DNA from 3 places in the Pseudomonas sp. JL3 genome. Region 2 is predicted to be linked to each of the others. Evidence: predicted binding sites of a transcription regulator. Region 2 holds the regulator's gene; each other region holds the start of a gene.
The links. Region 2 encodes sigma-54, which starts transcription at its own class of promoters, with help from an activator protein. Its sites were predicted from a motif close to ANTGGCATNNANNTTGCTNT; they were not measured.
Positions count from the first base shown of each region.

Region 1: nirB (nitrite reductase large subunit NirB) is a predicted target of sigma-54. The motif match lies at 4,861-4,880, and genes of this name have one in related genera.
Region 3: MMG91_RS17825 (flagellar basal body rod protein FlgF) is a predicted target of sigma-54. The motif match lies at 2,865-2,884, and genes of this name have one in related genera.

Region 1 covers NZ_JAKWJK010000027.1:33,959-41,213, reverse strand. The annotation lists gene MMG91_RS27535 (bifunctional methylenetetrahydrofolate dehydrogenase/methenyltetrahydrofolate cyclohydrolase FolD) at 1-16, opposite strand, end outside; gene MMG91_RS27530 (TerC family protein) at 161-1,132, opposite strand; gene MMG91_RS27525 (copper chaperone PCu(A)C) at 1,308-1,781, opposite strand; gene MMG91_RS27520 (SCO family protein) at 1,781-2,386, opposite strand; gene MMG91_RS27515 (hypothetical protein) at 3,057-3,536, opposite strand; partial or broken gene MMG91_RS27505 (TOBE domain-containing protein) at 3,979-4,401, opposite strand; partial or broken gene MMG91_RS27500 (ABC transporter permease) at 4,375-4,682, opposite strand; gene nirB (nitrite reductase large subunit NirB) at 5,085-7,255, shown strand, end outside.
Region 2 covers NZ_JAKWJK010000012.1:132,582-139,836, forward strand. The annotation lists gene MMG91_RS20050 (ATP-binding cassette domain-containing protein) at 1-68, opposite strand, end outside; gene MMG91_RS20055 (KpsF/GutQ family sugar-phosphate isomerase) at 345-1,319, shown strand; gene MMG91_RS20060 (HAD family hydrolase) at 1,319-1,843, shown strand; gene lptC (LPS export ABC transporter periplasmic protein LptC) at 1,851-2,423, shown strand; gene lptA (lipopolysaccharide transport periplasmic protein LptA) at 2,410-2,958, shown strand; gene lptB (LPS export ABC transporter ATP-binding protein) at 2,958-3,683, shown strand; gene MMG91_RS20080 (RNA polymerase factor sigma-54) at 3,869-5,362, shown strand; gene hpf (ribosome hibernation-promoting factor, HPF/YfiA family) at 5,442-5,750, shown strand; gene ptsN (PTS IIA-like nitrogen regulatory protein PtsN) at 5,763-6,227, shown strand; gene rapZ (RNase adapter RapZ) at 6,230-7,087, shown strand; gene MMG91_RS20100 (HPr family phosphocarrier protein) at 7,103-7,255, shown strand, end outside.
Region 3 covers NZ_JAKWJK010000010.1:72,101-79,355, reverse strand. The annotation lists gene MMG91_RS17840 (flagellar basal body P-ring protein FlgI) at 1-463, opposite strand, end outside; gene flgH (flagellar basal body L-ring protein FlgH) at 491-1,186, opposite strand; gene flgG (flagellar basal-body rod protein FlgG) at 1,239-2,024, opposite strand; gene MMG91_RS17825 (flagellar basal body rod protein FlgF) at 2,070-2,810, opposite strand; gene MMG91_RS17820 (sigma-54-dependent phenylalanine hydroxylase transcriptional regulator PhhR) at 3,124-4,683, opposite strand; gene phhA (phenylalanine 4-monooxygenase) at 4,965-5,756, shown strand; gene MMG91_RS17810 (4a-hydroxytetrahydrobiopterin dehydratase) at 5,826-6,182, shown strand; gene MMG91_RS17805 (amino acid aminotransferase) at 6,182-7,255, shown strand, end outside.

The DNA.
Region 1 (7,255 bases), on a different contig from region 2:
GGGTGCTGCTGGTCAAAAGAGTCACCGTTGTCTTGATTGAGTGGGGGGTGAAGTGATCATCGCGGCGTCTTTGCGCGCCGATGATCCATCAGAGACATGCAGGCAAGGGGGCTCAGATTATCAGGTGAGGGCAAGTACGACAAAAGATCGCATTCGACAGCTACAGGGATCGCATCTGATCCTCCTTGCGGGTCAAGATCAGACTCAACAGCACCGAAGTCAGAATGATCCCGCCAACAACGGCCAGCGACCATTCAACCGGCATGTGAAGCCACGGCATCAGCGTCATCTTGGCGCCAATGAACACCAGCACGATCGCCAAACCGTATTTGAGCAAGTGGAAGCGGTCAGCCATGTTGGCCAGCAGGAAGTACAGGGCACGCAGGCCCATGATCGCGAAGATGTTCGACGTGAACACAATGAACGGATCGGTGGTGATGGCGAAGATCGCCGGGATGCTGTCGACCGCAAACATCAGGTCGCTGGCCTCGATCAGCACCAGCACCAGAAACATCGGCGTCGCCCAGTACCGACTGTTTTGCATTACAAAAAAACGCTCGCCATGAAACCCGTTGGTGACGCGCAGATGGCTGTGTATCCAGCGCAATAAGGGGTTCTTATCGAGGTCAGGCTGCTGATGGGCGAATACCAGCATCTTGATCCCGGTGATGATCAGGAACACACCGAACACATACAGCAGCCATGCGAACTGCGACACCAGCCACACGCCGGCGAAGATCATCGCCCCACGCATCACGATTGCCCCGAGCACACCGTACAGCAACACTCGGCGCTGCAACTCTGGCGGCACGGCGAAGTAGCCGAAAATCATCACGAAGATGAACATGTTGTCGATCGACAGCGACTGCTCGATCAGATAGCCCGTGAGGAATTCCAGGGTTTTACGTTGGGCGATCTCGGGCCCAAACTCACCATTCAAATACCACCAGAGTAATCCCGCGAAAGCCAGCGCCAGCGCGAACCAGGTAATCACCCAGCACGACGCCTCGCGCACCGATACCCGATGCGCCTTGCGCCCGCCGAAGACAAACAGATCCACGGCCAGCATGGCAAGAACGAAGACGATGAAGGCGAACCACATCCAGAGTTCACCGATGTTCAAGGGTTGCATGTCGTTCTCCCTGTCTAGATTTGCTCTGGAGCCGACAGAGTCATGCTAGCGGGGAGATTGCAGCGAAGAAAAATCGAATATTCTTTACCAATAATTCGTTATTTACGAAGTGTCGCTGATGGTTCTCCGAACACCACCGCAACACCGGCGATCAGACAGGCCGGGATGGAGCCTTTCAATGCATCTTGCTGTGATCCCGCATGCCGAGCGCCCGAGTCTCGGCGTCAACCTTGATCGTCTCCTTTTCGCCCTTGGCGTTTTCCACGGTCAGGTTCAGGGGTACTTTGTCGCCTTCCTTAACCTGAGTCGTCAGGTCCATCAGCATGATGTGATAGCCATGGGGATCAAAGCTCACCGGTTTGCCGGCCGGCAGCGCGACGGACTCGACCTGGCTCATGCTCATCACATCGTCTTTCATGCTGGATTGGTGAATTTGCACGGTGTTCGCGACCGGCGACTGCACGCTGAGCAGTTTGCTGTCGCTGTCGGCCTGCAGGGTCATGAAGGCGCCGGTCGAATGCTGGCCGGCCACCGTCGCACGAACCCAGGCGTCATTCACCTGGGTTTGAGCAGACACCTGCGAGGCCATGCCGATCAGGAAAAGGCCCAGGGTCAGCTGTTTAATACGTGGTGCGTAGATCGAAGTCATCAGCAGACCTCCATGACGGTGAGCAGGTCTTCTGCACACTCTTGAGCGGTAAGGGACGCGGACAGCCCCAGGCGCAAATTGCCTCGGGAGTCGAAAACGAAGCTGGTCGCGGTGTGGGAGAGGGTATAGGTCGAACCGCTCGGGATCTTTTCAAAGAACACACCGAACTCTTTGGCGGTGGCGGCGGTTTCTTCCAGCGTACCGTGCAGCGCCTCGAAACTCGGGTCGAAGGCCTTGACGTATTTGTCGAGCATTTCCGGTGTGTCGCGCTCGGGGTCCAGGGTGATGAAGATCACTTGCAGGCGTTCGCCATCGCGGCCCATCAGTTTTTTCGCCTGTGCCGCACGGGCCAGCGTCGTCGGGCAGACCGCCGGACATTGGGTGAAGCCGAAGAAGATCATCGGCATCAGGCCCCGATAGTTGCCCAGCATCCGGTACTCGCCCTGGGCGTCCTTGAGTTTGAAGGTACGCCCCATGATCTTGTCGCTGAGGTCCTTGCCGTACTTGAACGACAGCTTGCTGCTGTCATCGCAGCCGGCGAGCAGGCCAAGGCTCAACAGGCTCATGCCTTGCAGGACCGTGCGACGGGTATACAACGTACTCATGGAAAAAAGCATCCTGTGTAGCGACCGGGAATCTACAGTGGCTGATCAATCAGACGAAAAAAAGCGCACGGATGTTAACAAACTGTTGCCCTGTGGCGCTCAATCGATGGCCTGCCGGTATGCGCCAAAAGGTCGCGGCCTCGGCCGTGGCAAATGCAATACGCGGTGCTGCTGAAGGCAACACTTGCCCGAATGGCACCGAGGAACCTGTGGCGAGTGAGCTTGCCCCCGTTGGGCTGCGCAGCGGCCCCAAAAAAGGATCACTCACAACCCTGCGTCAGTAACTCACTCACCACAACAGCCCATACCTACTCAGGCGTATTAATGTGATCCAGAACCAGCCTGTAAGACGATGGTCTCACGGATTGGCAGGCAAACTATTTCTAAAACAGCACACTAGCGGGAGGATTGCGGTAAAAGAAAAATAGATTATTCTTTATCAATAACTCGTTATTTGCGCAGTGTTGCTGATGACTTTTCGGCGAGTCTTGTGTTTGTATCGCTGGTGGTATTTAAATAACATTTTCGTTGTCATTTTGAGGTGAAGAATAGTTATGTGGGGCTTTGATAGGGAAGACTGCGCCAAGCGCAGCGGATCCAGATTTTTGCCTCGCTTGGCAACTTTAATGTGTTGAGGTTGTGCTTTTTTTATATTGTCTGGTAGTGGTGCTTAAAGTGGGCCGGTAGCTATTAGGCGAAGCTCTCCATTTTGTACGTTATATAGAACTCCATTTTGTGTTGCTTTGAATTGGAATCTTGCTGTAATCGTTTGGTTAGAGTTGTCTCGTTCGAAAGTGACTTCGCCCTCAGTTGCGTAGGATACTTCCCCATCCGCAGCGATAGCCGCAAATATTTCACCATTTTCCTCGGGGAGTATAAAGTGTGTGCCATCCTTGAAAGTTCGGGGAATAACAATTGCAATTTGCCGAATCCACGGGTCGGATCCGGATAAGTTTTGCCCAATGAGACTCACGTTTTTTGAAGTTAAAGATTGGTAGTAGCAATTGGTTGATTCATGTTTTTCTCCGATGGATGGATGTTTTGGTGAAAAGGTCGCTTTGTAATATGTGTTCTCTGGATTTTTTTGTGCAGGTAGAAGAAAATTAAAATTTTTATCAATGCCGAGCTCGATATGGTCGGTGCTTTTCATGATGCGAGACCCTTGGATAATCAATATGAGTTTGTTGCGAGTTAGATGGCCTTGGTTCAGGCCATCTAATCATGACGGTAATCGTTATTTTTGGGCGGAACAACTGACAGAGTTGTCAGTTGCGCAACATTAAAAAGTGTGCAGGAAACTTTTCTCTTGGATAACGCACGGGTGCTGCGCAAACATTTCGCGGCACCCTTCCTCTCGCGGGAATCGGTTCCAGCCGGTCGACCATAGGCGAATAATGTCCAAGGGACAGCGGCAGGGTACGAGACGGGACCAACCACTTTGACCCAATCGCTTCAGACGCCGACACCAGTCGCAATAAGTGTCGAATCGTCATAGGAGCGCCCGGGGAGAGCTATCCCGACCGGCATGCCGATGTTGGTGATGCCCGTCGGTACAGTCACTCGGCACGTCGAGGTGGCGGATGGCTTTCGCATCAATGCACGCCAGCGGCCTTGTTCAGATCGCTTTCAGCCCATTCGGTATAAACGCAAGTATCCGCAGTTGCCCAGCGCACGCGCACCGGATCACTGACCTTGAGCGGCATGCCCGCAGCGGATAGCGCCTTGACTGTCATGGACGTGCCGCCCAAGGTCACTACGCTGCAAGTCTAGCTTTCACCAAGGAAAAGTACTTCAGTGACTGTGGCTGCGACTTCGTTCCAGCCCGCCATCAGTGGTTCCTGACGGGCCTGGTCGACATTCAGGGCCAGAGCTTTTTCCGGGCGCACAATCAGCAATACATCCTGATCGGTTTGCAACCCTGCGGTCAGACGAATCGACAGCGACCAGCCTTCAAACATAGCCACTGCGTTGCCTTGGGCCTTGTGCTTGAGAAAGTTGGAGTTGCCAAGGAGCGAAGGCATTAGGTCCTGGCGCAGGGTGGTCCACATTTTTACCGGAAGGGTTTGCAGGCCCGGGCTGGCCATCATCACGCTCAGCACCACTTCATCCCAGGAAACCAGGAAACCAGGAAACCAGGAAACCAGGAAACCAGGAAGGCGAACAGAGCACCGGCGACCATGCCCGGACGAATCGCCGGAAAGGTCACTTTGAACACCGCTTGCAGGCGCGGGGCACCGCAGATCACCGCGACATCCTCGATCGACTGATCGAACAGCTTCAGCGAGTTGATGAGGTTCTGCAATTGGCACATCTATTCATTAAGGTGTATGCACTTTTATGAAGCTCACTGCAGTCGGCCTGCACTATGCCAAGGCAAAAACCGAATAGTCCCGGGCCTCGGTGATTCGCAGGGAAATCATGTCAGGCCCCTATAAATCCTCACTGAAAAGGCGTTCCAGGACGCTCGATGCGCAACTGGCACAAACGCTGCATTAGATCGATCAAGGTCCACGCAGTGGGCCGCCCCGTCGATCAACGAAGATCGACCGGCCGAGCAGGTCGTGGGCAACATCGGTGGATCAGGCGAAGGCGCCAGGTCGAACACCGCGAAGAACAGGCAAAGACGCCTGGAACCGAAAGGTTTCAGGCGTTTTTTTTTGCTTTTTTAACCGTGATTGGCTTTGGCTGGGTGCTTACTATGAATTCCAATGTTGCCGCGTTGAACAAACTGCAAACACTGATCGTGATCGGCAATGGCATGGTCGGACATCATTGTGTCGAGCAGCTCATCGAGCGCGGCGCCCTCGACCATTACCGCCTGCATGTCTTCAGCGAAGAGCCGATGCGTGCCTACGACCGGGTGCATCTGTCCGAGTATTTCGGCGGTCGCGATGCCGAGTCGCTGGCCTTGGGCGAAGCCTCTCTGTACCAGACGCCGGGCGTCACCCTGCATCTGGGCGTGCCGGTGCTGGAAATCGACCGCGCCCGGCGCCAGGTGATCACCGCACAAGGTTGCATCGCTTACGACAAACTGGTTCTGGCCACCGGTTCTTATCCTTTCGTTCCGCCTATTGAAGGTGCAGAAGGCGACTCGCGCCTGGTCTATCGCACCCTTGAGGACCTCGACGCGATTCGTGCCGCGGCAGCCAATGCCCAGCGTGGCGTAGTAGTCGGTGGTGGCCTGCTCGGTCTGGAAGCCGCCAACGCCCTGAAAAGCCTGGGCCTGGAAGCGCATGTGGTGGAATTTGCCCCGCGCCTGATGCCGGTGCAACTGGACGAGCAGGGTGGCCTGGCATTGAAGGCGCAAATCGAACGGCTCGGCGTCAGTGTGCACCTGTCCCGGGGCACGCAGTCGATCAGTGCCGGCGAGCAGTACCGCTACCGGATGAATTTTGCCAATGACGAATTTCTCGAAGCCGACCTGATCGTGTTCTCCGCCGGCATCCGCGCGCAAGACGCGCTGGCCCGCCAATGTGCGCTGGACATCGGGCCGCGTGGCGGCGTGGTAATTGACGATCAGTGCCTGACCAGCGATCCGAACATCTACGCCATCGGCGAGTGTGCCGCCTGGAATGGCAGCCTCTTCGGTCTGGTCGCCCCCGGCTATCAAATGGCCCGTGGCGTCGCGACGCTGCTGTGCAATCAAGTGGCGGAGCCGTTCCAGGGCGCCGACATGTCGACCAAGCTCAAACTGCTCGGCGTCGATGTCGGCTCCATCGGCGATGCTCACGCCCAGACGCCGGGTGCGCGCAGCTATCAATTCATCGATGAAGCCACGGCCAGCTACCGCCGCCTGGTGGTGGATGTTGACAGCAAGCGCGTGCTCGGCGCGGTGCTGGTCGGCGACAACAGCTATTACGACACCCTGCTGCAATACATGCAGAACGGCATTGCCTTGCCGTCGGAACCGGCCAGCCTGATTCTGCCGTCGTCCACCGGCGCGCCAACCCTGGGCCCGGGCGCGTTGCCTGAATCGGCGACAGTGTGCTCGTGCCATAACGTCACCAAGGGTTCGATCTGCTCGGCCATCGACGGTGGCTGCACCGACCTCGGCCTGCTCAAGTCTCAGACCAAGGCTTGCACCGGTTGCGGCGGTTGCGCGGGGCTGCTCAAGCAAGTGTTCGAGCATGAACTGATTGCTCGCGGCGTCAGCGTCGACAAGAGCCTGTGCGAACACTTTGCCTACACTCGTCAGGAGCTTTATGCGCTGGTGCGGGTAGAAGGGGTGATCACTTTCGAAGAACTGCTGGCCAAGCACGGTCGCGGCCACACCGGTTGCGACGTGTGCAAACCGGCGGTGGGCTCGATCCTCGCCTCGTGCTGGAACCAGCCGATCATGGACGCCTCGCTGGTGCCGTTGCAGGACACCAACGACACGTTCATGGCCAACATGCAGAAAAACGGTACCTATTCGGTAGTGCCGCGCATCGCCGGGGGCGAGATCACCGCCGACAAGCTGATTGCGATTGGCGTGGTGGCGAAGAAATACGACCTCTACACCAAAATCACCGGCGGCCAGCGGATCGACTTGTTCGGCGCGCAGTTGCATCAGTTGCCGGACATCTGGTCCGAGCTGATTGAGGCCGGTTTCGAAACCGGGCACGCCTATGGCAAATCGACCCGCACAGTGAAGTCTTGCGTGGGCAGCACCTGGTGCCGTTACGGCGTACAGGACAGCGTGAAAATGGCCCTGACCCTCGAGGATCGCTACAAAGGCCTGCGCTCGCCGCACAAGCTCAAGTTCGCTGTTTCTGGCTGCACCCGTGAATGCGCCGAGGCGCAGAGCAAAGACGTGGGTGTGATTGCCACCGAAAACGGCTGGAACCTCTACGTGGCCGGTAACGGCGGCATGCGCCCGCGCCACGCCGA
Region 2 (7,255 bases):
ATGCTGCGCGTACCGCGCTTGAAGGTCAGTCCCTTCAGCTCGACCGCGTAGGCGTTATCGGCACTCATCTAAACTCCTTGCGATGCAGCCTCTCACTCGGACGCCTGGCTTTCTGGCGAAAGCACATACCTCCCGGGCAGGCCGAACTGGCGGCGAACTATATCACTGCAAAGCTAAAGCGCCCAAGGCCCAAGCCGGGCATGTTCAGCAACATGACCGCCTGAAATCATCTATTTAGAGAGGATTGGGTAACAAGGAATGACAAACCACGACGAACTAGCGTGAGGGTTTTGATCATTACCGTTATAATCGCCGCCTTTTCATCAGGCTATTCGATTTCCGACATGAACCAATCCAGCGACCTGATTCAATCAGCACAACGTACCATCCGCCTCGAACTGGAAGCCGTACAAGGCTTGCTGCCCCATATCGATGCAGATTTCGTACGTGCTTGCGAGATGATTCTGGCCAGCAAAGGCCGGGTGGTCGTGGTCGGCATGGGCAAATCGGGGCACATCGGCAACAAGATTGCCGCCACCCTGGCCAGCACCGGCACCACGGCTTTCTTCGTGCACCCGGCCGAGGCCAGCCATGGCGACATGGGCATGATCACCCGTGATGACATCATTCTAGCGCTGTCTAACTCCGGCTCCACCAATGAAATCGTCACCTTGTTGCCGCTGATCAAGCGCCAGGGCATTCAGATGATCAGCCTGACCGGCAACCCCGAGTCGCCGCTGGCCAAGGCTGCGGAAGTCAATCTCAATGTAAGCGTCGAACACGAAGCCTGTCCGCTGAACCTGGCGCCCACCTCATCGACCACCGCGGCACTGGTCATGGGCGACGCTCTCGCCGTTGCCTTGCTTGAGGCTCGCGGTTTTACCGCTGAAGATTTCGCTTTTTCCCACCCGGGTGGCGCCCTTGGCCGCCGCTTGTTGCTGAAAGTGGAAAATGTCATGCATGCCGGCACCGAATTGCCGCAAGTGATGTGCGGCACGCTGCTCAAGGATGCCTTGATGGAAATGACCCGCAAGGGGTTGGGCATGACCGTTGTACTGAGCACGGATGGAAAGCTCGCCGGGATCTTCACCGACGGCGATCTGCGCCGCACCCTGGACCGCACGATTGATATCCACAGCACGACCATTGATGAAGTGATGACCGCCCACGGCAAGACCGCCCGCGCCGAGATGCTCGCCGCCGAGGCCCTGAAAATCATGGAAGACCACAAGATCAACGCACTGGTAGTGGTCGACAGCGAAGACCGTCCGGTCGGCGCCTTGAACATGCACGATTTGCTGCGTGCGGGAGTAATGTAATGAGCACGGACCTGCTGCAACGCGGCAAACAGATCAAACTGGCGGTATTCGACGTCGACGGCGTACTGACCGATGGGCGCCTGTACTTCCTCGAAGACGGCAGCGAATTCAAGACTTTCAACACCCTCGACGGCCAAGGCATCAAAATGTTGATGGCAGCCGGTGTGCAGACCGCTATCATCAGCGGCCGCAAGACCCCGGTGGTTGAACGGCGTGCGAAGAACCTCGGCATTCCACACCTTTATCAGGGTCGCGAAGACAAACTGGTGGTGCTCGACGAACTTCTTGCCCAGCTCAACCTGAGCTATGAACAAGTGGCCTACCTCGGCGACGACCTGCCAGACCTGCCGGTGATTCGCCGCGTCGGCCTGGGCATGGCGGTGGCCAGCGCTGCCAGTTTCGTGCGCGAACACGCCCACGGCATCACCCAGGCCCGTGGTGGCGAAGGTGCCGCTCGCGAATTCTGCGAATTGATCCTGCGCGCCCAGGGCCGCCTAGATGCGGCCAACGCCGCATACCTGTGAGCCCATCATGCTGAGCAAAAAAATTCGCAACATCCTGGTGTTCGGTTGCATCGCCGCGATTTTTGCGGCGGTCGGCTACTGGAACATCAGCCCGGAACGCTTCCTCGACAAACCAGTCGTGAAGGTCGATGAAAGTGCGATCGACTATTACGCCATCAACGCCCACAGCGTGCAGTACCTGCCCGACGGCAAACTGCAATACGAGATGACGTCGGACAAGGTCGAACACCTGAAAGCGACCGAAGTGACGTTGCTGACCAATCCTGACCTGAACATGTTCCGTGGCACCGAATTCCCTTGGCACGTTCAGAGCGAGCGCGGCGAAGTCAATCCGGACGGCACTCAAGTCGAGCTGATTGATTCGGTACGTATCACCCGCTTCGACGAAAAAAATCGCAAAACCCTGATTACCACCACCCGTATGACAGTGTTCCCGCAGCAGCAATATGCGCAGACCGATCAACCCGTTAGAATCGACGGCGCCGGCGGTGTATCGACAGGCAACGGAATGAAAGCGTACTTGAAAGAAAGCAGGATACACCTGCTATCGAACGTAAGAGGACAGTATGAGGCTCGTTAAAACTCTCCCTATTTTGCTCAGTCTGGGCGCAGCACTGGGAAGCGTGAGCGCCTGGGCTCTGCCGAACGATCAAGAGCAGCCTATCCGCATTCAGGCCGACGATGCCCAACTGGACGACAAGAATGGCGTTGCCACCTATAAGGGCGACGTGATCATCACCCAGGGCTCGATGAAGGTTACCGGCAACACTGTAACCATCACCCGCACGCCTGCGGGCGACATCGACGTAGTGACTTCGGTGGGCAACCTCGCCTACTTCGAGCAACTGCAGACCGCCGGCGACACCAAGCCTGTTCAGGGCTGGGGCGTAACCATCCAGTACCACGCGGCGCAGAACCGCGTCGTGCTGATCGACAAGGCAAAAGTTGTCGACAAGGACAACAACACCACCCAGGGCGAGAAAATCGTCTACGACACGGTCAAAAAGCTTGCGAGCGCCGGTCGCGCCACGGGTAACAAGGTCACCGAGGCACGCCCTCGCATCGACATGGTGATCCAGCCGAAGAAGAAAACCGACGAGCAAAAGGCCCAGTAATGGCAACTCTGAAAGCTCAGCATCTGGCCAAGAGCTACAAGAGCCGTCAGGTCGTGCGCGACGTCAGCCTGTCCATCGACAGCGGTCAGATCGTCGGCTTGCTTGGCCCTAACGGTGCCGGTAAAACCACCTGCTTCTACATGATTGTCGGCCTGGTACAGGCCGATCAGGGCCGTGTACTGATCGACGACCTGGACGTCAGCCACCAGCCGATGCACGGTCGCGCGAAGGCGGGTATCGGCTATCTTCCGCAAGAAGCGTCGATCTTCCGTAAACTGTCGGTGGCCGACAACATCATGGCGATCCTCGAGACCCGCAAGGAGCTCGACAAGGCCGGCCGTCGCCAAGAGCTGGAAAGCCTGCTGCAGGAATTTCACATCCACCACATCCGCGACAATCTCGGCATGAGCCTGTCCGGTGGTGAACGCCGCCGCGTGGAAATCGCCCGGGCACTGGCGACCAACCCGAAATTCATCCTCCTCGACGAACCCTTCGCCGGTGTGGACCCCATTTCGGTGGGCGATATCAAGCAGATCATCCATCACCTCAAGGCCAAAGGCATTGGTGTGCTGATCACGGACCACAACGTCCGCGAAACCCTGGATATCTGCGAAACCGCCTACATCGTCAACGATGGCCAACTGATCGCTGAAGGTGACTCTGCCACCATCCTGGCCAATGAACTGGTCAAAGAAGTGTATCTAGGCCACGAGTTCCGCCTGTAAGCACCTGAGGTGCCCGGGTCGCCGAGAGGGCGCTCGCTTCAATAAAAAATCAATAAATTTTTATTGTTACAGCGCTCTAGGCAAACACTTCAGTTTCGGGCATATAATTTGCTTATGTTTGGCGCTTCGGCGCCCTGTAGTGGATGGCGCATGTGCGCCGGCGAATAAGGTGTTAAGCCCCTGCCATGAAACCATCGCTAGTCTTGAGAATGGGCCAGCAGCTGACGATGACACCGCAGCTGCAACAGGCCATCCGCCTGCTCCAATTGTCGACCCTGGACCTGCAACAGGAAATCCAGGAGGCCCTGGAGTCCAATCCGATGCTCGAACGCCAGGAAGAAGGCGACGACTTCGATAACGCCGACCCGTTGGCCGATAGCGCCGAACAGAAACCCAATACCGACATTCAGGAACCCTCCTACCAGGAAACAGCCCCGACGGTGGATAACCTCGAGGAAGGCGACTGGAACGAGCGTATTCCCAACGAATTGCCCGTCGACACGGCCTGGGAGGACGTCTACCAGACCAGCGCCAGCAGCCTGCCGAGCAATGATGACGACGAGTGGGATTTCACCACCCGCACATCAATCGGGGAAAGCCTGCAAAGTCATTTGCTCTGGCAACTGAACCTGGCACCGATGTCCGACACCGATCGCCTGATCGCCGTGACCCTGATCGATTGCATCAACAGTCAGGGCTACCTGGATGAAACCCTCGAGGAAATCCTCGAAGCGTTTGACCCGGAACTGGACATCGAACTGGACGAAATCGAAGCCGTCCTGCACCGCATCCAGCAATTCGAACCCGCCGGCATCGGCGCTCGCAACCTCGGTGAATGCTTGCTGCTGCAACTGCGCCAGCTGCCTGCCAAGACCCCTTGGCTGGCCGAGGCCAAACGCCTGGTCACCGATTACATCGACCTGCTCGGCAGCCGCGACTATAGCCAACTGATGCGCCGCATGAAGCTCAAGGAGGATGAGCTGCGTCAGGTCATCGAATTGGTCCAGAGCCTCAATCCACGCCCGGGCTCACAGATCGAGTCCACCGAAGCCGAATACGTCGTTCCCGACGTGATCGTGCGCAAGGACAACGAGCGCTGGCTGGTGGAGCTGAATCAGGAATCGGTGCCACGCCTGCGAGTCAACGCCCAGTACGCCGGTTTCGTGCGTCGTGCCGATACCAGCGCTGACAACACCTTCATGCGTAATCAGCTGCAGGAGGCTCGCTGGTTCATCAAGAGCCTGCAAAGCCGCAATGAAACCCTGATGAAAGTCGCCACCCAGATCGTCGAGCATCAGCGCGGCTTTCTTGAATACGGTGACGAAGCCATGAAGCCGTTGGTGCTGCATGACATCGCCGAAGCGGTGGGCATGCATGAATCGACGATTTCACGGGTGACCACGCAAAAATTCATGCATACCCCACGGGGCATCTATGAACTGAAATACTTTTTTTCCAGCCACGTCAGTACCTCCGAAGGCGGTGAATGCTCGTCCACAGCGATCCGCGCGATCATCAAAAAACTGGTTGCCGCGGAAAATCAGAAAAAGCCGTTGAGTGACAGCAAGATCGCTGGTTTACTGGAGGCACAAGGCATTCAGGTAGCCCGTCGCACCGTCGCCAAGTACCGCGAATCCCTGGGGATCGCGCCTTCCAGCGAACGGAAGCGGTTGATGTAGCCGTCGGGCTCGCCACAGCGTTCCAGTGGCAGGCATTTCTGCCTGCCGCTTTATGCACTGGCAACGAAGGAGAAGCTGTATGCAAGTCAACATCAGTGGACACCAACTGGAAGTGACCGAACCCCTGCGCACCTACATCGGCGAAAAACTCGACCGATTGGAGAGGCATTTCGACAAGATCACCAATGTGCAAGTCACGATGAATGTCGAAAAACTGCTGCAGAAGATCGAAGCCACGCTGCATATTCCCGGCGGAGAAGTGGTCGCCAATGCCGAGCATACGGACATGTATGCCGCCATCGACCTGCTGACCGACAAGCTGGATCGCCAACTTAAAAAGCATAAGGAAAAGACCCAGAGCCTCCTCCAGGGCGCGACCGGTCGTTAACACCCCCAATCCATGATCCGACTAGAAACCATCCTGACCCCCGGCCGTTCCCAAGTGAACGCGCCGGGTGGCAGTAAAAAGAAAGCCCTTGAGCAAATTGCCAACCTTATCCACCGCGAAGTACCGGATCTGGGAATGCAGGACGTCTTCGAGGCTCTGATTGCCCGTGAGAAACTCGGTTCTACCGGTTTCGGCAACGGCATCGCCATCCCCCACTGTCGGCTCAAAGGCTGCACCTCGCCAATCAGTGCGCTGCTGCACCTGGAAGCCCCTATCGATTTCGACGCCATCGACGGTGCCCCGGTTGACCTGTTGTTTGTGCTGCTGGTCCCGGAAGCCGCCACCGATGCGCACCTGGAGCTACTGCGCCAGATCGCCAGCATGCTCGATCGCAAGGAAGTGCGGGAAAAACTGCGCAGCGCCCCGAGCAATGAAGCCTTGTATCAGGTTGTCCTGGACGAGCAGAACGGTCACTAATCATGCGCCTGATCATCGTCAGCGGCCGCTCCGGCTCAGGTAAAAGCACTGCCCTCGATGTGCTCGAGGACAACGGCTATTACTGCATCGACAACCTGCCTGCCGGCTTGCTGCCGGAACTGGCCGAACGCGCATTGATTCACACCGAACTGGCGCAACCGCTGGTGGCCGTGTCCATCGATGCGCGTAACTTGCCGAGCCACCTGTCACGGTTTCCCGAATTGCTGGAAGAAGTCCGCAGCCGGCATATCCAGTGCGATGTGCTGTACCTGGACGCTGACGAAGAAACCTTGCTCAAACGCTTTTCGGAAACTCGCCGTCGTCACCCGCTGAGCAGCGCCAATCGCTCATTGGCGGAGGCGATCCAGGACGAAACCAATCTGCTGGGGCCTATCGCCGACCTGGCTGACCTCAAGGTCAACACCACCAATCTGAACCTGTATCAGTTACGCGATACCATCAAGTTACGCCTGCTGAATCAGCCGGAACCGGGCACTGCGTTCCTGGTGGAGTCTTTCGGGTTCAAGCGTGGCATGCCGGTGGACGCCGATCTGGTGTTCGACGTGCGCTGCCTGCCCAACCCCTACTGGAAGCCGGAGCTACGGGCACAGTCCGGACTCGATCAACCGGTGGCCGAGTATCTGGCGGCACAGCCGGACGTCGAAGAGATGTTCCAGGACATTTCCTCCTACTTGCTCAAGTGGCTACCCCGCTTTGCTGCCAGCAATCGTGCCTATGTCACCATTGCCATCGGCTGCACCGGCGGGCATCACCGCTCTGTCTACCTGACCGAACGCCTGGGTCAGGTCCTGCAAAAAACCCTGAAGAACGTCCAGGTCCGCCACCGCGACCTCAGCTAAAGGATTCACATCGCGATGCCTGCTCTGGAAATCGAAATCATCAACAAGCTGGGCCTGCATGCCCGCGCGTCTGCAAAATTCGTTGGGGTCGCCGGTCAGTTCAAGGATTGCACGATCAGGGTAGGACGCACGCCAGAAACCGTGGTCGACGGCAAAAGCATCATGGCC
Region 3 (7,255 bases), on a different contig from region 2:
CAGTAATCTTGGAACCGTCACGACCCTCGGCATCAAAACCGCCAACCACCAGGTTGCCCTGAGCGATGGCGTAGACGTTGCCGTCAATACCTTTGAGCGGCGTCAGCAGCAAGGTGCCGCCGCGCAGGCTCTTGGAGTTACCGATGGACGCTACGGTGATATCTATCTGCTGACCCGGCTTGGCAAACGCGGGCAGATCAGCACTGATCGATACGGCTGCGACGTTCTTCAATTGCACGTTGCCGGAACCTGCCGGCACCTTGATGCCGAACTGCGAGAGCATGTTGTTGAAGGTCTGCAGGGTGAACGGGGTCTGGGTCGTCTGGTCACCGGTACCGTTAAGTCCGACCACCAGGCCGTAGCCGATCAATTGGTTGGAACGCACACCGGAAATACTGGCGATGTCCTTCAGCCGCTCGGCTTGAACGTCGAAGGCTACGGACAGCAACAGGGCGCCCACCATAAGGCTTTTCAGATTCAACGTAGCCACCTAGAAAGGGAACAGCGGGCTGAGGAAGAAACGGTCGAACCAGCCTGGCTGACTCGCATCGGCAAACGCACCGGTGCCCGAATAGGTGATGCGTGCATCGGCGACGCGAGTCGACGACACGGTGTTGTCGGTGGCGATGTCATCGGCACGAACCAGGCCGGCAATCCGCACCAGCTCATCGCCGGTGTTGAGGGTCAGCCACTTCTCGCCACGCACGGCGATGATGCCGTTGGGCAACACATCGGCGACGGTCACGGTGATCGAACCGGTCAGGCTGTTGCTCTGGCCGGACTTGCTGTCGCCCTTGGTGGCGCGGTCACCTTCATAACCGACGTCCAGACTCAGACTTCCGCTGCCCACTGGATCGCTGGTGCTCAGGCCGCCTCCGAAAAACGAGCTCAGGCCGATGTCGGTCTTGCTGTTCTTGTCGATCTGCGAGTTGGCGTTCTTGCTCGCCTGGGTGCGCTCGTTCAGGGTGATGGTGATGATGTCACCGACCCGGAACGCCTTGCGGTCGCTGTACAGGTTCTGTTCGAAACCGGCCTGGTAGATCGAACCGTTATTGGCGGCAGCCGGCAGCGGCGTGCGCGGCAACACCGGGGCGTAGTAAGGGTCATTGGGCTTGGGCGGCGGGGCGACGCAGCCCGCGAGCACAACGGCCCCACTCAGTGCCAGAACAGATACAAAGCGATTCATGACCCTACCTCACGGTGTTGCAGGCGACCTCATGGCCGCCTCATAGACTTGATTACAGATTCTGCGTTACGAACGAGAGCATCTGGTCGGCGGTGGAGATCACTTTGGAGTTCATCTCGTAGGCGCGCTGAGTGGTGATCATGTTGACCATCTCTTCAACGGTGCTGACGTTGGACGTTTCCAGGGTGTTCTGCAGCGTGGTGCCGAAACCGGCGAGGCCCGGGGTGCCGACTTGCGGCGCGCCACTGGCAGCGGTTTCCAGGAACAGGTTGTTACCCACCGCTTGCAGACCGGCCGGGTTGATGAAGTCGGCGGTTTGCAGGTTGCCGATCACCTGAGAGGCCGGGTTGCCGGCAACGGTGATGGACACGGTGCCGTCACGGCCGACGGTGAAAGTCTGGGCGTCGTTCGGAATGACAATCGCCGGCTCCAGGGCGAAGCCGCTGGCGTTGACGATCTGGCCGTTGGAGTCCAGGTGGAAGGTACCGTCACGGGTGTAGGACGTGGTGCCGTCCGGCTGCAGAATCTGGAAGAAACCGCGACCGTCGATGGCCATGTCCAACGGCTGCTCGGTGGTTTGCAGGCTACCGGCGGTGAAGTTTTTCTGGGTGCCGACGATGCGTACACCCGTACCCACTTGCAGGCCCGACGGCAATTCGCTGTCCTGGGTCGACTGGGCGCCTGGCTGGCGTTTGATCTGATACAGCAAGTCCTGGAACTCGGCGCGATCACGTTTGAAACCCGTGGTCGATACGTTCGCCAGGTTGTTGGAAATGGTGGTGAGGTTGGTGTCCTGGGCGGACAGACCTGTTTTGGCAACCCATAGAGCCGGAAGCATTCGATTCTCCTCGTGCGCCTGTTTTACGGCGCGACGTTCTGATAATTAGCTGATCTGCAAGACCCGAGCCATGGCCTGGTCATCGTCTTTGGCGGTGTTCATCATCTTGATGTGCAGCTCGAACTGCTTGGCCAGCGCCAGCACCGAGGTCATTTCTTCCACGGCATTGACGTTGCTCGACTCAAGGAACCCGGACACCAGTTTGACGTTGGCATCAGCCTGCGCCGGCTTGCCATCCTTGGTGTGGATCGAACCGTCCAGGCCTTTGGTCATGTTCCTGAAGTCTGGGTTGACCAGTTTGATACGGTCGACTTCGGCCATCACGCGAGGGCCTTCACCCATCGCACGGATGCTGATGGTGCCGTCTTCGCCGACTTCGATTTGCTGCTCGGGCGGCACGGCAATCGGCCCGCCGTTGCCTACCACCGGCATACCGTTGCCGGCACGCAGCACGCCCAGGGCGTCAACGTTCAGGCTGCCGGTGCGCACGTAGCTTTCACCGCCATCGGGGTTCTGCACGGCGATCCAGCCGTTACCCTGCACCGCGACGTCGAGGTCGCGACCGGTTTGCACCAGCGCACCCGGGGAGAAGTCGGTGGCCGGACGCTCGGTCATGGCAAACGCACGCGCCGGAAAGCTGTCACCAAACACCGGCATCGAACGGGCCTGTTCCAGGTCTTTCTGAAAACCGTTGGTAGAGATGTTCGCCAGGTTGTTGGCATGAGCTTTCTGCGCCAGTGCATTCTGGCTGGCGCCGGTCATTGCCACATAAAGGTACTTGTCCACACTCTTTCCTCTGCATGCCGGACGTTTGCCGCCCACCGCTGTACTGCTGAGCCATAAGCAATTTGCAGACCAACTTTTTTCTGGCGGCGCAGGGCCCGGCAAACAAAGGACTTGAGGTGTTCAGAGGGGATTGGGGGAATGTGTCGAAGACGAAAAACCGGCGGTGTTATGCCGCTTCGCGGCAATCCTCAGTTTCCGGCACCTGATCGTTCCCACGCTCTGCGTGGGAATGCCTCAATGGACGCTCTGCGTCCGCTCTTGAGACGCTGAGCGTCCCGGGCTGCATTCCCACGCAGAGCGTGGGAACGATCAGTCAGGTGTTGTCTTTACCGACCTCATACTCACGCAACTTATTGGCGATGGTCGTATGCGAAACCCCCAACCGCTTGCCCAGTTGCCGACTGCTCGGATGTTCGGAATACAAACGCTCCAGCACCGCTTTTTCAAAACGCCCGACAATCTCGTCCAAGCCGCCCTCAAGGGAAAAATCGCCAAGCGGCTGACGCACGCCGTAGTCCGGCAGACGAATGTGCTCGGCTTTGACGGTGCCGCCGTCGCACAGGGAAACTGCCTGGAACAGTACGTTTTCCAACTGCCGCACATTACCCGGCCAGTGATAGTGACTGAGCCGTTCCATCGCCGCTGGCGCCAGTTTCGGCAACGGGCAACCGATCTGCCGACTGGCCTGATCGAGGAAGTGCTCCACCAGCGGCGCCAGTCCGTCGAGGCATTCGCGCAGCGGCGGAATGTGCAGCGAGAGCACGTTCAAGCGATGGTACAAATCCTGGCGAAACTCACCGCGAGCGCACAATTCGGACAAGTCCACTTGCGTTGCGCAGATCACCCGCACATCCAGATAGACCTCTTCATCACTGCCGACACGACGGAAGCAACCGTCCTGCAGAAAGCGCAGTAATTTCACCTGCAAGCGCGGGCTCATTTCGCCAACGCCATCGAGAAACAACGTACCGCCCGCTGTCAGCTCCAACAGCCCGAGCTTGCCTTCGGCCCGCGCCCCTTCGAAGGCGCCAGGGCCGTAGCCGAACAACTCGGTCTCGGCCATGGATTCCGGCAGACCAGCGCAGTTGAGCGCCATCAACGGTGATTGCCCACGCGGGCTCGCCAGGTGACAGGCCCGCGCCAACAACTCTTTGCCGGTGCCGGTTTCGCCTTCGATCAACAGCGGCGCATCCAGCGGCGCCATGCGCCGCGCTTCGCGAACCACCGCAGCCATCACTTTCGAGCTTTGGAAAATGCTGTCGAAGCCGCGCAACTCCTGTTTGCGCACGTTATAGATGCGCTCGCCCACCCGATCCGCCCGGTGCAGTGTCAACACCGCACCAGCCATGGCCTCGCTTTCGTCATGCTCCGATTGCAGCGGCGCGATGTCGGCGAGAAACACGTCACCCTTGACCTTGACTCGCAAGCCGTTGATCCGCGACTTGTTGGCGCGCACCAGCTCCGGCAAATCGAAATCCTCGGCGTACCGCGACAGCGGAATCCCCGGCACCTCGTCCACCCGCACCCCGAGCAACTGCGCCGCCGCACGGTTGGCCGCGACGATGGAGCCGCCCATGTCGATCGACAACACCGGAAACTCCAGCGCACCGAGCAAGGCATTGAGCTCCATGTGCCGACGCTCGCTGGGCATCAGCCCTACGCGCTTGACGCCGAACACCCCGCCAATCGCCTCGAACTTCGGCCGCAATGCCTGGAACTGAATGTTGATCAGGTTAGGACAGTGCAGATAGATCGCATTACCGTGCTCACCACCCACTTCGCCGCGAGCGACGTTGATCCCGTACTCGACCAGCAGGTTGAGAATGTCGCGCAGGATACCGATGCGGTTCTGGCAGTGAACTTTGATACGCATATAAAGGCCCGTAACAGCGGTGATCGAGGCCCGGCACAAGAAAATATCTGCGTGGGCACCAAGTTAGTCGTCAAGATTATGTGACAGCCGTGCACCATTTCAAACCCGCAAATATCAATACTTACGCCATAGCAATCAATCCGTAACGAATACTTTACGAAAACCGCAGATTTTTCCTACTTTCACCGCGGATCACCTGCTGCAACACCGCACGCCTTGGGGTATTTCTAAGTCCATAGCTGTACACACAACAAGAACGAATCCCCTAGCAGGAGAGCAGCATGAAGCAGACGCAATACGTGGCTCGCGAGCCCGATGCGCAAGGTTTTATCGACTACCCCGCCGAAGAACACGCGGTGTGGAACACGCTGATCACTCGCCAATTGAAAGTGGTCGAGGGCCGTGCGTGCCAGGAATACCTGGACGGTATCGAAAAACTCGGTCTGCCCCACGACCGCATTCCGCAACTCGGTGAAATCAACAAGGTCCTCGGTGAAACCACCGGCTGGCAGGTTGCCCGAGTCCCCGCACTGATTCCCTTCCAGACCTTTTTCGAATTGCTGGCAAACAAGCAGTTCCCGGTGGCGACGTTTATTCGTACCCGCGAAGAGCTGGATTACCTGCAAGAACCGGACATTTTCCACGAGATCTTTGGCCACTGTCCGCTGCTGACCAACCCCTGGTTCGCCGAATTCACCCACACCTACGGCAAACTTGGCTTACAGGCGTCCAAGGAAGAACGCGTGTACCTGGCGCGCCTGTACTGGATGACCATCGAGTTCGGCCTGGTCGACACACCACAAGGCCTGCGCATCTACGGTGGCGGCATTCTGTCTTCGCCCAAAGAAACCGTTTACTGCCTGTCGGACGAGCCGGAGCATCAGGCCTTCGACCCGCTGGAATGCATGCGCACGCCGTACCGCATCGACATCTTGCAACCGCTGTACTTTGTCCTGCCGAACCTCAAGCGCCTGTTCGATCTGGCCCACGAAGACATCATGGGCATGGTCAAGCAAGGTATGCAGCTGGGGTTGCATACGCCGAAATTTCCGCCAAAGCCTAAAGCGGCCTAAGCAAATCCCGCTCGCGACTTGCGCGCAAAGATAGTAATTTCCAATAAGAATCGAATTCAGGAACACACCATGAACGCTCTGAACCAAGCCCATTGCGAAGCCTGCCGCGCCGATGCCCCTCAGGTCAGCGACGAAGAATTGCCGATCCTGATCAAGCAGATCCCTGACTGGAACATCGAAGTGCGCGACGGTGTGATGCAGCTGGAAAAAGTTTTCCTGTTCAAGAACTTCAAACACGCCCTCGCATTCACCAACGCCGTCGGCGAAATCTCCGAGGCCGAAGGTCACCACCCGGGCCTGCTGACCGAGTGGGGCAAAGTCACCGTCACCTGGTGGAGCCACTCCATCAAAGGCCTGCACCGCAACGACTTCATCATGGCCGCGCGCACTGACGAAGTGGCCAAGAATGCCGAGGGCCGCAAATAATGCATTTCGACGCCATCGGTCGAGTACCCGGCGACCCGATTCTCGGCCTGATGGAGGCCTATGCACTGGACCCCAACCCGCGCAAATTCGACCTTGGCGTGGGTGTCTACAAAGACGCCCAGGGCCTGACGCCAATCCTCGAGGCGGTGAAGCTCGCTGAGCAACACCTGGTGGATCGTCAATCCACCAAGACCTACATCGGCGGCCACGGCAATGTAGCGTTCGGCAAGGTCATCAACGAGTTGGTGCTTGGCGCTGATTCGGCGCTGATCGCCGAACAACGGGCCGGCGCCACTCAAACGCCGGGCGGCACCGGCGCGCTGCGCTTGAGCGCCGACTTCATCGCCCAATGCCTGCCGGGCCGTGGTGTGTGGCTGAGCAACCCGACCTGGCCGATCCACGAAACCATTTTCGCGGCAGCCGGGGTCAAGGTCAGTCATTACCCGTACGTGGGCAGCGATAACCGTCTTGATGTGGAAGCGATGCTGGCGGTGCTCAATCAAGCACCGAAGGGCGATGTGGTGCTGCTGCATGCCTGCTGCCACAACCCGACCGGTTTCGATCTGTCCCATGACGATTGGCGTCGGGTGCTGGACGTGGTGCGCAGTCGCGATTTGCTGCCTCTGATCGACTTCGCTTATCAAGGGTTCGGCGACGGCCTGGAGCAAGATGCCTGGTCGACCCGGCTGTTCGCCGCCGAGTTGCCGGAAGTGTTGATCACCAGTTCCTGCTCGAAGAACTTCGGCCTGTACCGCGACCGCACCGGTGCGCTGATTGTCTGCGCGCAAACCGCCGACAAGCTGGTGGACATCCGCAGCCAACTGGCCAACATCGCCCGTAACCTGTGGTCGACACCGCCGGATCACGGCGCCGCCGTGGTCGCGACTATCCTTGGCGATCCAGAACTGAAAAGCCGCTGGGCCGACGAAGTGGAAGCCATGCGTTTGCGCATTGCCCAACTGCGCAGCGGTCTGGTCGAAGCGCTTGAACCCCATGGCTTGCGCGAGCGATTTGCGCACATTGGTGTGCAACGCGGGATGTTTTCCTACACCGGTTTGTCGCCGGAGCAGGTT